DNA from 3 places in the Stenotrophomonas forensis genome. Region 2 is predicted to be linked to each of the others. Evidence: predicted binding sites of a transcription regulator. Region 2 holds the regulator's gene; each other region holds the start of a gene.
The links. The regulator FliA, encoded in region 2, starts transcription of late flagellar genes. The targets are predictions, from matches to a motif close to TAAAGTTTNNCNNNCNNNGGCCGATAA.

Region 1 (3,271 bases), 1.9 Mb from region 2:
GCGCACCCTGCTGGAGCCGGGAATCACCGAGGTACAGGCGCTGGAACAGCGCGGGCGGCGCACCGCGGTGCGGTTGCCGCCGGCCAGCCTGCCGCCCTACCTGAAGCCGCTGGTGGTGCTGATCGACCGTCGCACCGGCTCGGCGGCCGAGTTCGTCGCGTACTCGCTGCAGGCGGTGGGGCGCGCACGCATCGTCGGTAGCCGCAGCGGTGGCGCCGCGCACATGTTCGATGATCCTGTGCAGCTGCCCGCTGGTTATCAGATCAGCATTCCGGACCGTCAGCCGATCAACCTGCGTACCGGCGGCAACTGGGAACGAACCGGCATCACGCCGGATGTGCCCGGCGGTGATGATCCGCTGTTCATCGCGCGGCAGCTGCTGGCACCGCCAACGTCGCCACGATGAACGCGTTTTTGCAACATCCGGCTATCGCAGACGACATGCCGCTTGCCTAGAATCGAATCATCCCGGTAGTTCCCGGGCGCTTCGAGCGAATGGACTCAATGAAGATTCTGTTGACCGGCAGTTCCGGACGGATCGGGCGTGCGATCTTCGGCGCACTCGCGGCCGCCCACGAAGTGGTGGGGCTGGATCGCAGCCCGTTCGCCACCACCCGCATCATCGCCGATGTCACCGATCGCCAGGCCGTGGAACGCGCTGTCCGTGGCGTCGACGCAGTGATCCACACCGCCGCCCTGCACGCACCGCATGTGGGACTGGTGCCGGATGCGGTGTTCCAGCAGATCAACGTGGAGGCCACCTCGCACCTGCTGCAGGCCGCGCGCGAGGCCGGTGCGCGGCGGTTCGTGCTGACCAGTACCACCGCGCTGTACGGGCATGCGGTGGTGGCGGGAGGCTGCCGCTGGATCGATGAAGACACCGAGCCATTGCCGCGCACGATCTATCACCGCAGCAAGCTGCAGGCCGAGGCTCTGGCCGTGGCCGCCGCCACGCCGGGCTTCAGCGTGCGTGTGCTGCGCATGGGCCGTTGCTTCCCGGAGCCGCCCGAGCGCATGGCGATGTTCCGCCTGCACCGTGGTATCGACGCGCGTGACGTGGCCAGTGCGCATGCCGCGCTGCTGCTTGATGACGGTGCCGCCTTCGCCCGCTACATCGCCTGTGCGCCGACGCCGTTCCGGCGCGAGGACTGCCTGGAACTGGCCACCCAGCCGCGCAACGTGCTGGCGCGGCGCGTGCCGCAGCTGCTGGCCGAGTTCGAACGCCGTGGCTGGCCGCTGCCGATGAGCATCGACCGCGTCTACGACAGTGCCCGCCTCCGCAACGAGCTGGGCTGGCAGCCGCGGTTCGGCCCGGACGATGTGCTGCAGCAGTACGCCGCGGGCAGCATCGAAGTGCTGCCGCGGGCGCAGTGGATCAAGGATCGCGTAGCCGAGTAGGGCGGCAGCGGGGCGGGTTGCTGACCCGTCCCTGAGCAGATTCAGGAATGTGCAGGCGGGCCGCCTCAACCTCGTTGGTGGGCGGCCGCTAACCCGGTGCGCTTCCAGCGCCGGGCGTGTACCCCGGTGGCCGGGGGCCTGCGCGACGGATCGCGCGCCTGCGCGGTGCCCTCGCGGTACCGGTCATCCTGAACTGCCTAGCGGACCCTTCCATGCCTCCTTCCCGTTCCGCCGCTGCCCGCCGCCCGGGCAGCATCGCCCACAAGCTGATGCTGGGCACCGCCGTGATCGCACTGCTGTGCTTCGGCCTGACCGCGTTCCTGATCTATCGTCAGGCCAGCGCCAGCCTGATCGATGCCTCGCGCCAGACCATGACCAGCGAAGCCAACGCCGAGGCGCGCCAGGTCGCAGCCGATCTGGGCACGGCCTTCGCCAGCAACGACGCGATGGTCGAAGCCGTGCTCGCCCAGCGTGCGCGCGGCGATGTACCCGACCGCGCCAGCCTGGCGGCGGTGCTCGGCGAGCAGCTGCGCACCCATCCGGAATGGCTGGGCAAGAGCACCATGTGGGAAGCCGATGCGTTCGACGGCAAGGACGCCGCGTTCGCCAACACCGAGGCGCACGATGCCACCGGCCGCTACATGAGCTACTGGGCCTGGCAGGACGGCGCACCGCAGCAGTCGCCGATGACGGACTACACCGAAGCCGCCGATGGCTCGGCCGACTGGTACATGGATCCCAGCCGCGACAAGCTGCCCAAGGTCAGTGAACCCTATGCCTATGACATCGGCGGCCAGCAGGTGCTGATGAGCACACTGAGCACGCCGATCATCGAGAAGGGCACCTTCCTCGGCGTGTTCACCGTCGACTTCTCGCTGGCGGCGCTGCAGAAGCACCTGGCCACGCTGACGCCGATGGGCGCCGGCCGCGTCGAACTGCTTTCGCCCAAGGGCGTGGTGCTGGCCTCGGCCAACGCCGCCGAGATCGGCAAGCCGCGCAGCGACGCGCTGACCCGCAGCATGCTGGCGGACATCGCCGCCGACCGCCGCTTCGAAGCCTTCACCCCGGATGCCGCCGGCAACGTGCGCGTGTACGTGCCGCTGCGCGTGGGCGACGCCCCGCAGCGTTTCGCGCTGGGCGTGGTGATGCCGCATGCGGTGATCGTGGCCGAGGCGCGCCAGCTGCTGTGGCTGACCCTGCTGGTCGGCGTGGTGGCGGCCCTGGCCCTGAGCGCGGGTGTCTACGTGCTGTTGCGCCGGCTGGCGATCCGCCCGCTGGCTGAAGCCGTGCGCGTGGCCGGTGATGTCGCCGCGGGCAAGCTGGACAGCACCCTGCCGGCGCGCAGCAATGACGAAGTGGGACGCCTGCTGGAGGCGATGCAGGGCATGCGCGGCCAGCTGCAGGCGGTGATGGCCGCGCAGGCGGAAATGGCCCGCCGTCATGACGCCGGCGAGCTCAGCTACCGCATGGACGCGTCGGTGTTCCCTGGCGAGTACGGCCGCATGGTGGCCGACAGCAACCAGCTGGTGGCCTCCAGCAATGCGGTCACCCAGCGCCTGGTGGAAGTGATGCAGCGCTATGCCGTAGGCGACCTCAGCGTGGACATGGAGGCGCTGCCGGGCGAGAAGGCCGTGTTCAGCGCCGCGATGGCCACCACCAAGAGCAACCTGGCCGCGATCAACGATCAGATCCAGCAGCTGGCCGCAGCCGCCGCTGCCGGTGATTTCGCGGTGCGTGGCGATGCGCTGCGCTTCGACCACGACTTCCGCCGCATGGTGGAAACGCTCAACACCATGATGCAGGTCAGCGACCACAACCTGGCCGCGCTGTCGACGCTGCTGCGTGCGATCGCCGCCGGTGACCTCACTGCCCG
Region 2 (3,271 bases):
CCCGCGTGACGTCGCCCTGGTGACCACCGACACCACCCGCATCGGCGCCCGCGAGCAGTTGTACGGCTACGGCCGCCAGCTCGGCATCGCCGTGCACGAGGCCAACAGCGGCACCGACCTGGACCAGCTGCTGGAACGCCTGAAGGACTACAAGCTGGTGCTGATCGACACCGCAGGCCTGGGCCCGCGCGACCGTGCACTGGCCGCCCAGCTGCAGTGGCTGCGCGCCGCCCGCCAGGTCCGCACCCTGCTGGTGCTGCCAGCCAACACCAGCTTCGGCGACATGGACGAGGTGGTCCGGCGCTTCGGCGCCGCCAACCTGCAGGGGCTGGTACTGAGCAAGCTGGACGAGACCGGCCGCTTCGGCAACGCCCTGTCGGTGGCCGTCGACCACGCCCTGCCGATCACCTGGGTGACCGATGGCCAGGACGTTCCGGAGGACCTGCACCGGGCCAGCGCAGCCAATCTTGTACTTCGCCTTGAAGATTTGCGCCGAGCGGCCGATATGCCCTGCAACCCGGAGTTGAACCATGCCGTCGCGTGAGTACGCCAAGCTGACCAAGACCTTCCCGCTGTCGGCCACCCGCAGCGAGCCGCTCGGCCCTGTGCGCACCATTGCCGTCACCGGCGGCAAGGGCGGCGTGGGCAAGACCAACGTCTCGGCCAACCTGGCCGTGGCACTGGCCGGCATGGGCAAGCGCACGCTGCTGCTGGACGCCGACCTCGGCCTGGCCAACATCGACGTGATCCTGGGGCTGAACCCCACCTTCACGCTGGCCGACCTGGTCGCCGGCCGCTGCTCGCTGGAAGACGTCATCGTCGAAGGCCCGAACGGCGTGCTGGTGGTCCCGGCCGCGTCCGGCCGCCGCCACATGGCCGAGCTGGCCCCGGCCGAGCATGTCGGCCTGGTCAACGTGTTCTCCGAACTGGAACGCGAGCTGGACATCATGGTGGTGGACACCGCCGCCGGCATCACCGACGGCGTGCTGACCTTCTGCCAGGCCGCGCAGGACACCGTGGTGGTGGTCTGCGACGAGCCGGCCTCGATCACCGACGCCTACGCACTGATCAAGGTGCTGTCGCGCGAACGCGGCGTGGACCGCATCCAGGTGGTGGCCAACATGGTGCGCGACCCCAACGAAGGCCGCGTGCTGTACGAGAAGCTGACCCGCGTCTGCGAGAAATTCCTCGCCGATGTCTCGCTGAACTACCTGGGCTGCGTGCCGCAGGATGACTGGCTGCGCCTGTCGGTGCAGCGCCAGCAGCCGGTGGTGAAGGCCTACCCGTCCAGCCCGGCGGCGCTGGCGATCACCGAGATCGCCCGCCGCACCGCACGCTGGCAGGCGCCGACCGAACCGCGCGGCGGCGTCGAGTTCTTCCTCGAACGCATCCTCAAGCAACGTGGGGTGGCGGCATGAAAGGCGCAGCCCAGTACCGGGAGGTCCAGCGCTCGGCCGCCAACGAGGTGATCGCCCAGCACTCGGACCTGGTGCGGCGCATCGCCCACCACCTTGCCGCGCGCCTGCCGGCCAGCGTCGAAGTCGACGACCTGATCCAGGCCGGCATGATGGGCCTGATCGAGGCCTCGCGCAGCTACGACGCCGACCAGGGCGCCTCGTTCGAGACCTACGCCTCGATCCGCATCCGCGGTTCGATGATCGATGAGATCCGGCGGGGCGACTGGGTGCCGCGCTCGGTGCACCGCCGCGCCCGCGACGCCGCCGCCACCATCCGCCGGCTCGAACAGAGCAGTGGCCGTGCCGCCAGCGCCACCGAAGTGGCCGCCGCAATGGAGATGCCGCTGCCCGAGTACCTGCGGCTGATGGAAGATGCCGCACGCGGCCAGGTGCTGAGCCTGGAGTCGCGCATCGAGGACCAGGGCGAGCTGGACACCGTAGCGCAGGGCGGCCCGACCCCCCAGCAGGTGCTGGAGCGCGGCGAGTTCGGCCGCGAGCTGGGCAAGGCCATCGGCCATCTGCCCGAGCGCGAACAGCTGGTGCTCTCGCTCTATTACGAGCAGGAACTGAACCTGAAGGAGATCGGCGCGGTGCTCGGCGTGAGCGAGTCGCGGGTCTGCCAGATCCACGGCCAGGCCGTGCTGCGGCTGCGTGGCCGGCTGAAAATCTTCGAGGCGGCGGACGCCGGCCTGGAAGAATGAACATCCCCGAGGCGGCTGCCCCCGGCCGCCCGGAATGAACAACAAAGGAACTCTGCTTTGAACAAGAACATGCGCATCCTGATCGTCGACGACTTCTCGACCATGCGTCGAATCGTCAAGAACCTGCTGGGCGATCTGGGCTTCACCAATACCGCCGAAGCCGAGGACGGGCATGCTGCGCTGTCGCTGCTGCAGAGCCAGCCGTTCGATTTCGTGGTCACCGACTGGAACATGCCGGTGATGACCGGCATCGAGCTGCTCAAGGCGATCCGTGCCGATGCCAAGCTGAAGACCCTGCCGGTGCTGATGGTCACCGCCGAAGCCAAGCGCGAGCAGATCATCGAAGCCGCCCAGAGCGGCGTGAACGGCTACATCATCAAGCCGTTCACCGCGCAGACCCTGGAAGAAAAGCTGGGCAAGATCTTCGAACGCCTGGCGGCCAGCGCCTGATGGACACCACGGTCGACAAGAACGCCCTCGCCCTGCGCCTGCAGGAAGCCCTGGACGCACTGGAGTCCGGTGACGAGGCCGCCTGGCGGCAGCGCATCGACGGACTGGTCGCGCTGCGCACGCAGCCGATGATGAGCGGCCTTTCGCGGCTGGCCCGCGAACTGGGACAGGCGCTGGGTGAACTGCCGACCGTACCCAGCGAAGCCGGTGAGCTGGATGACGCCTGCGCGCGCCTGGACCACGTGGTGGCAATGACCGAACAGGCCACGCACCGCACCCTCGACCTGGCCGAGGAATGCCGCAGCCTGACCGAACAACTACGCGCCGAAGGCCTGCAGCCGGGCCAGGACGCGCAGCTTGAGCGCATCCGCCACAACCTCACCGAGATCGCCCTGACCCAGAGCTACCAGGACCTGACCGGGCAGATCATCCGTCGCGTGGTCGGCATCGTTCGCCGCGTGCACGAAGGCTTCGGCGCGCTCGGCCTGCCGCCGGAACAGCATCGCACCGACCCGGAACTGGCCGGGCCGGCACTGAAGGGACTGGACCGCCACGCGGTCTCGCAGAACGACGCCGACGACCTGTTGTCGGATCTGGGGCTGTAAGCATGAGCGCGGTATCCGACGACATCACTGCCGATTTCATCATCGAGGCCCAGGAAAT
Region 3 (3,271 bases), 2.4 Mb from region 2:
CGAAGTTGCCCAGCGTGGAACCGGGGAAGAACAGCAGGCGTCGCGCCGGCTCGCGCTCGGGCATGGGCACGGCCACGGGACGGGTGAAGTCGGCGCAGACCGGCAGCATCTCGACCTCGGGCAGCGCCGGTGCCAGGTGATCGATGCTGGACAGCAGTGCGGCACGCGAGATCTCGATCGGCGTGTAGGCCACCGGATCGTGCAATGCGGCCAGCAGCAGCGCGGTCTTGCGGCCACTGCCGCTGCCGAGTTCCACCACGTGCAGGCGCGGGCCGACGGTACGGGCGATGTCCGGCAGCACGCGCTTCAGCAGGGCCAGCTCGGTGCGGGTGGGGTAATACTCGGGGGTCTGGGTGATCTGCTCGAACAGGCGCGAGCCGCGGGCATCGTAGAAGTACTTGGAGGGCAACTGCCGCGACGGGCGCGACAGACCGGCCACCACATCGGCCAGGATCTGCTGGCGCCCCGGGGTGAGATCGGTCAGCGCCTGCAGTGCGTCATCCACCGTACTCATGTGAGGTCCCTGGCCAGGCGCAGCCCGGAGAACTGCCAGCGCGCCGGCGGCATGAAGAAATTGCGGTAGCTGGCACGCACATGTCCGCGCGGAGTGGCGCAGCTGCCGCCGCGCAGCACCCACTGCCCGCACATGAACTTGCCGTTGTATTCGCCCAGGTTGCCGGCGAACGGGCGGAAGCCCGGATAGGCCCCATAGGCGCTCTGGGTCCACTCCCATACATCGCCGAACATCTGTCGCAGGCCATTGCCCTGCCCGGCCTGCGGGTGCAGGCCATCGTCATCGGCGAAATGGCCGCGTAACGGTTGCGAGGCGGCAGCGGCTTCCCATTCGAACTCGCTGGGCAGGCGTGCACCGGCCCAGCGGGCGCAGGCGTCGGCCTCGTAATAACTGAGGTGGCAGACCGGCGCGTGCAGGTCCAGTTCGCGCCAACCGCCCAGGGTGTATTCGCGCTGCAGGGCGTCGTCCCAGTACAGCGGGTGCTGCCAGTCCTCTGCTTCGCGCAGCGCCCAGCCTTCGCTGAGCCACCAGCGCGGCTCGCGATAGCCGCCGGCCTCGATGAAGGCCAGGTACTCGGCGTTGCTGAGCGGGCGCTCGGCCAGGGCATGGGCGGGCAGCAGCACGCGGTGCGGCGGCGATTCGTTGTCGTAGGCGAAGGCGGCGTGCTGCGGCCACGCCGCGGCACCGACGGTAACGATGCGTTCGGGCGATTCGATCCAGCCCTGCGCAGTGGCGATGCTGGTGATGGCGTGCAGGTCCTGCCGGTAGGCCGGCTGCAGCGGATTGCACCAGAACGCATGCTTGATGTCGGTGAGCAGCAGTTCCTGGTGCTGCTGTTCGTGCTGCAGGCCCAGCTGCAGGTGCTGCAGCGCCTGTGGGTCGAGGTCGCCGGCAGCAAGGCGTGACTGCACCTGCGCATCCACCTGCTGGCGGTAATCGCGTACCTGCTGCAGCGAAGGGCGCGACAGCAGCCCACGCTGTGGCCGCGCGTGGGCCGGGCCGATGCTCTTGTAGTAGCTGTTGAACAGGAAGTCCCAGCCAGGATCGTGCGCCGGTGCGGCGGCAAGGCCTGCCAGCACGAAGCGCTCGAAGAACCAGGTGGTGTGGGCCAGGTGCCATTTGCTCGGGCTGGCATCGGCCATGCTCTGCAGCATGGCGTCCTCGGCGCTGAGCGGCGCGGCCAACTGCAGGCTGCGGGCCCGCACCCGCGCGAACTGGTGGGCGAGATCGTGCTGCGGGGCAGCGACGGCGGCAGGTACGCTGTCCATGCAGGCAGCATCGGCGCAGGCCGGTGAGTGCGACGTCATGGTTCGGCGTCACTTTGTTCACATGGGTGACCCGCCCGCATTCAAGAAGCGGGCCCGAACGCCGCTAACGGCAGTGCTGCGGCCGCGTCGTCACCGCGCTGGAATTCCTGCTTGCCCCTGCATCCGCTCCGCCAGCCTGCGCATTACCTGTTCGTGCTGCCCGCCGTGCTGGTCGCACTGCTGCTGTGGACGGCGCTGGGCAACGAAGACGTTGCCAGCCCGGCCCAGCGCATCCTGCCGTGGCTGCTGGCCAGCCTCGGCGCCGGGCTGGCCCTGCTCTACCACCAGGTGCGTGCGCTGTGCCTGTTGCTGCTGGTGGCGGTGGTGTTCGCGCTGCTGCACCAGGATGTGGGTGGCTACCTGCGCAGTGGCCATGTGACCGCCCTGACCCCGCTGCGCTTCCATGCCATCTCGGCCTGGTTGCCGCTGCTGTTGGCGGGCCTGGCATTGTGGCCGGAACGCGGGCGACGTCGCCAGGACCTGCTGCTGCGCGGCGTGGCCTGCGGCCTGGCGCTTGCCGTCTTCCTGCTGCTGGCAGCACAGCAGCCCAGCGGCATGCACGACCTGTTGTCGGACCGTCACTGGCGCTGGATTCCCGCCCACTGGAACGCGCTGGCGCAGGTGCCGGCCCTGCTGTTCCTGCTGGCCACCGCTGCGTTGGGCTGGCAGGCGTGGCGGCATCCGCGGCCATTGCACACCGCGATGCTGCTGGCCCTACTGTGTCTGTGGTGGATGCTGCCGCGGATCTTCCTGCAACCGGTGCTGTTGCCGGCACTGAGCAGTGCTGCCCTGCTGCTGATGCTGGGTGCGATGCTGCAGGAGTCCTTCCACATGGCCTTCCGCGATGAACTGACCGGCCTGCCGGGGCGCCGCGCGTTCAACGAGACCGTGCAGCGGGCACGCGGCACCTACAGCATCGCAATGGTGGACGTGGATCACTTCAAGTCCTTCAACGACACCCATGGCCACGATACCGGTGACGACGTGCTGCGCCTGGTGGCCTCGCGGCTGTCGCGGGTCAGCGACGGTGGCCGCGCGTTCCGCTATGGCGGCGAGGAGTTCGTCGTGGTGTTCCTGGACCGTCCGGCGGCGGCCTGTGTCGATGCCGTGGAAGCATTGCGGCAGAGCATCGAGGCCACCCGCATGCAGCTGCGCGACCGCAGTACCCGCAGCCGTGATGACGAAGCCGGCCGCCAGCAGCGCGGACGCGGCGGCAACGGCCAGGTGGTGCAGGTGACAGTGAGTATCGGCCTGGCCGACAGCCGTGAGGATCCACGGCCGGCAGCGGTGATCAAGGCGGCCGACCAGGCGCTGTACAGGGCCAAGGACGGCGGCCGCAACCAGGTCCGCGCGCACGCCGGCCAGCGCGTGCTGGCCGTGCGCGGCGGCTGAGGCTCAGACCGCGTCGAGGTAGTACCAGCGGCCGTCGATGCGCAGGAAGCGGCTGTGC

Region 1: a site for FliA is predicted at 1,464-1,490, ahead of K5L94_RS19430 (methyl-accepting chemotaxis protein). Genes of this name have one in related genera too.
Region 3: a site for FliA is predicted at 1,863-1,889, ahead of K5L94_RS21730 (GGDEF domain-containing protein). Genes of this name have one in related genera too.

Annotation. Positions count from the first base shown of each region.
Region 1 is NZ_CP082270.1:4,241,253-4,244,523, reverse strand. Features, by position in the region: gene K5L94_RS19440 (S41 family peptidase) at 1-406, shown strand, start outside; gene K5L94_RS19435 (NAD-dependent epimerase/dehydratase family protein) at 505-1,398, shown strand; gene K5L94_RS19430 (methyl-accepting chemotaxis protein) at 1,611-3,271, shown strand, end outside.
Region 2 is NZ_CP082270.1:2,329,537-2,332,807, reverse strand. Features, by position in the region: gene flhF (flagellar biosynthesis GTPase FlhF) at 1-544, shown strand, start outside; gene K5L94_RS10975 (MinD/ParA family ATP-binding protein) at 531-1,418, shown strand; gene K5L94_RS10970 (RNA polymerase sigma factor FliA) at 1,415-2,158, shown strand; gene cheY (chemotaxis response regulator CheY) at 2,216-2,608, shown strand; gene K5L94_RS10960 (protein phosphatase CheZ) at 2,608-3,213, shown strand; gene K5L94_RS10955 (chemotaxis protein CheA) at 3,216-3,271, shown strand, end outside.
Region 3 is NZ_CP082270.1:4,768,480-4,771,750, forward strand. Features, by position in the region: gene egtD (L-histidine N(alpha)-methyltransferase) at 1-514, opposite strand, end outside; gene egtB (ergothioneine biosynthesis protein EgtB) at 511-1,782, opposite strand; gene K5L94_RS21730 (GGDEF domain-containing protein) at 1,933-3,213, shown strand; gene K5L94_RS21735 (YchJ family protein) at 3,217-3,271, opposite strand, start outside.